DNA from 2 places in the Virgibacillus sp. FSP13 genome. Region 1 is predicted to be linked to the other one. Evidence: riboswitches for the same ligand, from Rfam matches in the RefSeq annotation. Region 1 holds a riboswitch; the other holds the start of a gene.
The links. Region 1 has a riboswitch for cyclic di-GMP ahead of ACW2QC_RS18440 (chemotaxis protein CheX). Riboswitches for the same ligand answer to the same signal wherever they lie in the genome.

Region 1 (2,470 bases):
ATTAAACACTTGTTCAACGGGAACCATTCTCATGGTTAAGATCAAGTTTTGCATGTCCTCAGAGACTCTTGACATGTGCTCAACTGTGTCCTGTAGATCGTTGTGGTCTATCTTCGTAGAGATGTCTTCCAATCTACCACGATCAATTACTACTTCTTCAAACAAATTCATCAGATCATCGATTCTGTCAATATTTACACGAATTGTCTTTTGACCTGGTTTGTTATGGGACTTTGCGGATTTAGTTATCTTTTCCTCTTCCTCCTGTTTATTTTCTTTTGGCTTATTAGGAGTCTCTTTACTTTCAGTAGGTAAAAGTGATAACTCCACTCGTTGAATCTCGGAAACTTTGTAAATCATTGCTTGAATTTCTTCTTTTGACATAGTTGAAAGAAGGATAACCGAAACGTCCTGTTCAAATTTCTCTTCCTCTATATCTTCAACTGGGGGGATTGATTTAATCACTTCACCACTATTTTCCAAGACATCAAAAACCATATACATACGAGCAGCTTTTAACATACAGTCCTCTGTTAATGAGATGGTTACCTGAAACGCATTAAATCCTTGCTCTTTTGCTTGATCGACAACCGTCATCTGGTATTCATCTAAATCAAAACTGACTTGCTCTGTTACAGCTTGCGTACTAGGGGTAACAGTAGTTTGTCCTTTTTCAAATTGCTCTAATTGACTTATAAGAGTTGACACATCTTTCTTGCCATCCTCTCCTTCACTGATTGCGTCAACCATTTCTTCTAAATACTCTGTCGCCTCAAAAAGAATATCAATTAATTCAGAAGTTACTTCTAGTTGGTTGTTTCTAATTTGATCTAGTACGTTTTCAGTCTGGTGTGTTAAAGAAGCAATATCATCAAATCCCATAGTTGCAGCCATTCCCTTTAATGTATGGGCAGAGCGAAATATTTCACTTACAATAGAAAGATCGTGGGGCTGTTTTTCTAATTCAAGAAGATTATCATTCACGGCCTGCAAATGCTCACGACTTTCATCTAAAAACATAGTTATGTATTGATTGGTATCCAACAGTAGACCTTCTTTCTATTTCATTAATCAAGTAACAAATAAAGATCCATATCCCCAACTTTCTCAAACATCACTGTCACTTTAAGGGCCCTTTTATGTCCTGATAAAGTCATCGTCCCTTCAATAATCGTTGGTGATGTGATATCAGTATGAAGATCCTTTTCGACAATGTTTGTTGACATGCCTCCTGCAATCATGTTCCCTAATTCACCACTAAAAGATGAAAGCATTTCCCCTTCCAGTGGCATTCCGAACATTACTTCACCAATCGCGCCGAAAATACTTGTGTTTCCTGACAAAACCAACTTTCCCTTTACATCGCCAGTAATACCAATTAAGACCCCATATTGAAGATGTAAGTCTTGTTTCAATAAGTTTGGTTGCTTTATCTCATGTGCTAGTGGTACTACATTACGCAATGATGACAGCGTTCCGTTCAGCAGTTCTGTTACAGCTTTAGCGTTTCCTACCATCGTATCAGCCAAAATGACACTCCTTTTTTGGTTTGTGTATATCAATAAAGTGTAAAAAAAGAGCTATTCTAGGTCTTAGAATAGCCAAATAGATTTATTAAAAAATCATAGATTGGTAGCCAGGCGATCGTTGATAGATATTCATCTTTAGACCCTAGACTTTGCGTCCTACTCTTTCGAATAGTTTGCCTTTGCTGTATATGACTTTATTACTAGTTCTAAAGTAATGATAAAATAACTTACGACAAAATTCAACAAATTTCTACATTTGGTAAAAAATTTATTGTTTACCATTATGATCCCCATCATTTAACTCTAAGTCGTGATTTGGCAATATAAGGACTTCTACTCTCCTATTCTTTGCTCTATTCTCATTACTTGTATTGGGGACAATTGGCTGATACTCACCAAACCCCTTTGCACTAAACCGCTCGGGGTCTAGTTTGTCATTTTGCAGTAACAGTTTCATATAATTCACAGCCCGCATGACACTTAATTCCCAATTGGATCCATAGTCACTAGTTCTAATCGGGCGATCATCCGTATGTCCACTTACAACAATCTGGTGTGGTGGATCCGTATATAAAAAGTTTGAGACTTCTTTTGCAATCCGCTTCCCATCAGCATTTACGCTGGAACTGCCAGAATCAAAGGTGACATCATTTACGATCGTAATTAATAACCCATCGTCTGTTAGTTTTGCTCCTAATGATTTAGCGAGGTCATTATTTGTTATGTATGCATTAATTTTATTTCTTAATTTCTCTAATTGCTCTCGTTCTTGTGTTTGTTCCTTCTCATTGCCAGTTTCCTCTTCATCTTCATCCGTTTCAACGGGTGCACCTTCAGAATCAGTCGGTCCGGAACCTTTCTCCATGAACCCATCACCACCAGAAAATTCACTTTTAAAAACCTGTGAAAGCTGTTCATATTTTTGTGCATCGATGTTACTC
Region 2 (2,470 bases), on a different contig from region 1:
AAAAATATAGGTAAGCAAAATATACTGTTGTCCCTAATAAGATAACAATAATACCTAGCATTATAACTTCCATGATTAATTAATCCCCTGCTTTTTTAATTATTTGATTAGACCTGTTATGAAATTTTTAAAGCTCTTTAATAAGTATGTATGTTCCATCAGCTATATTTGAAGGAATATCCTTTAACCTACTATTATCCTGATATTTATGGACAATATAATTTCCTTCCAAATCTTTATATTTCTCCATATTATGATATTTCCCCATCACACGTATCGATTTCGGGTTTGTTGCTTCACCCAAAACAGCCTTCAATCCTTGTGAAGATGCCTCTGTTATCAGTCTATTTCCTAATTGCTGAATAATTTCGTGACGGTCATGTTCAGCTACTACTCCTAACATAAATAGGTGCAATAACTCTCCATCTTTGAGTTCTTTTCCGCTTCGCTTTTTATAATCTTCCATGAAACGTTTATCCACATCCTCCAAAACATGCAGAATGATGTTCATATCATAAAAAGAACCTTCAAATATATCTTCCCCGATAATCTCTGGTGCATTTGTATCTCCAGCAAGTACACCAACAACATTATTATTACTATCTTGAGCGACTGCGCAATATCCCTGCTCTACTGTTGAGTCTAAATAATCCTTAGTAAACTTATAGAAATCTTCGTAACCGATATTTAATTGACCTACCATCGGTTCCTGTACCCATTTTCCTGAAACATCCACACCAATAAATGAACGTGCTAGACACTCAGCTGCCCTCTGAATTAAATCTGTTTGTTCCTTCGTTATAATTTCATATGTATATAATTCTAGTGTTGTTTGCACTTGTTGACTTCCTTTCACATTTTAAAGTAAAAATCCCCTGATTATTGGAATCCAAGTTACATAGAAGAAGGTACATGATCGATAAATGTACCTGGAAATTCTATTCTTTCAAGTGCATTCCTAACTTGCACTTGAGCTATTTTAGATGAAGGCTTTACTACAAGAATATCCTTAAAACCTAAGCTAGAATAAAATTGCATCGTTTGCTCCAACTGCGGTACAACTTTTGATGGAACCGGAGTTTGGTAAGTAGCATCGACAACAAATGTATAATCTTGTCTTGATACTTTATTAATCGTATCCTGTAAATCTACCATATAACCTTCTACATCTTCCTCTCTCATTAATCCATGCACCTGTACATGTACTTCCTTCACGGCTTCATTAATTGCCATTTTATATTTTCTTTTATCTACAACTACCATCTCTATCCTCCCTTTTTCCTATAGTCTGCCATACTTCATTGTTGAGTTTGTACGGTTTTCCGTAAGAGCCTAAAATAGGCTATCCCAGATGCAGATAGGGATAACCAAATAATCGCTTCTTATAATTATTGGCAACCCGACTATCATTATCCATAAGGATTTTAGACTCGCAGCTTTGCGTCCTTACCTTTCGATAAGTTTGCCTTTATCAATTTTTCACAAAGATAGTACTAATGTCATGCTTATATATTACTATAACATTATAAACATATTGTCGTTTTTTGTCTATATTGGGATTTTTATCTTGAAAAGTTGGATGCATAAGAATAAGACTTATTTCGTTTTTCATAAGTTATGGAAGAAATGGTTTAGGATTAGAAAATGAGTGATTTAAGTTTTTCTGATTGTCGGAGAAGATTTTCCGCTTTATCAAACTACTGCGTATATATCAAAAACAATAAACGGAAGCTCCTCCCTCGTAAAAATCCGTGATGGGCTTTGATACAAAAACTGAAGGAGCTGAAATTCTTTCGGCAGCAAAACAATCTCTTCGGAACGATATTTTACTTTAAAGTCCCCATTGAAAAACTTTATTTTTTCCATCATTTCACCTTCGTTTAAATGGAATCAATTCCTTACATTCATTATAGCAAACGGACATTTGGTGTGCGGGAAGAAAATTTAGTTGAGTATTATGGAGAGAGCCATTATTGACATGTTTCTCCATAAAGAATTTAATAAGGTCCTTTTATAGAAGACAAGACAGGTATGATATATTGTTAAATACATTCTAGCAAACTCAAAACATACCTATCCAGTCGCTCCTCCATCATCTTATCGGTTAATCCCGTCACACCAAAAGCCTTCCAGCCCGGATACACCACTGGCGGACCAAAAAGGATATCGATCAATGAAACGTAATCCCAATACACATCATATGTAAAACTATTACCTTGATCCTTCTGATACGCCGCTAAAAATTTGTCTGCTGTTTCTACATCATATAGCATTGCTAGATTTAACCTACAGTGTCCAACATCGATGCCAGCTGGTCCCCTACACGCATTTACCCAATCGACAACACCACTAACTTTCCCATTGCGATACAAAACATTGGTAGGGTGATAATCCCGATGAATGAAGCAATCCTTAATTGGCGGGCGTGGACCTTTTACGATTTCAATTGCTTTTTTCCATGCTTGCGGAA

Region 2: linked by a shared signal. The riboswitch ahead of ACW2QC_RS11865 (hypothetical protein) and the one ahead of ACW2QC_RS18440 (chemotaxis protein CheX) in region 1 are both predicted to bind cyclic di-GMP.

Annotation. Positions count from the first base shown of each region.
Region 1 is NZ_JBSVKG010000032.1:30,068-32,537, forward strand. Features, by position in the region: gene ACW2QC_RS18435 (chemotaxis protein CheW) at 1-1,044, opposite strand, end outside; gene ACW2QC_RS18440 (chemotaxis protein CheX) at 1,068-1,529, opposite strand; cyclic di-GMP riboswitch class I at 1,629-1,717, opposite strand; gene motB (flagellar motor protein MotB) at 1,798-2,470, opposite strand, start outside.
Region 2 is NZ_JBSVKG010000012.1:59,792-62,261, reverse strand. Features, by position in the region: gene ACW2QC_RS11875 (methyl-accepting chemotaxis protein) at 1-73, opposite strand, end outside; gene ACW2QC_RS11870 (hypothetical protein) at 128-838, opposite strand; gene ACW2QC_RS11865 (hypothetical protein) at 895-1,263, opposite strand; cyclic di-GMP riboswitch class I at 1,391-1,477, opposite strand; gene ACW2QC_RS11860 (phosphotransferase family protein) at 2,043-2,470, opposite strand, start outside.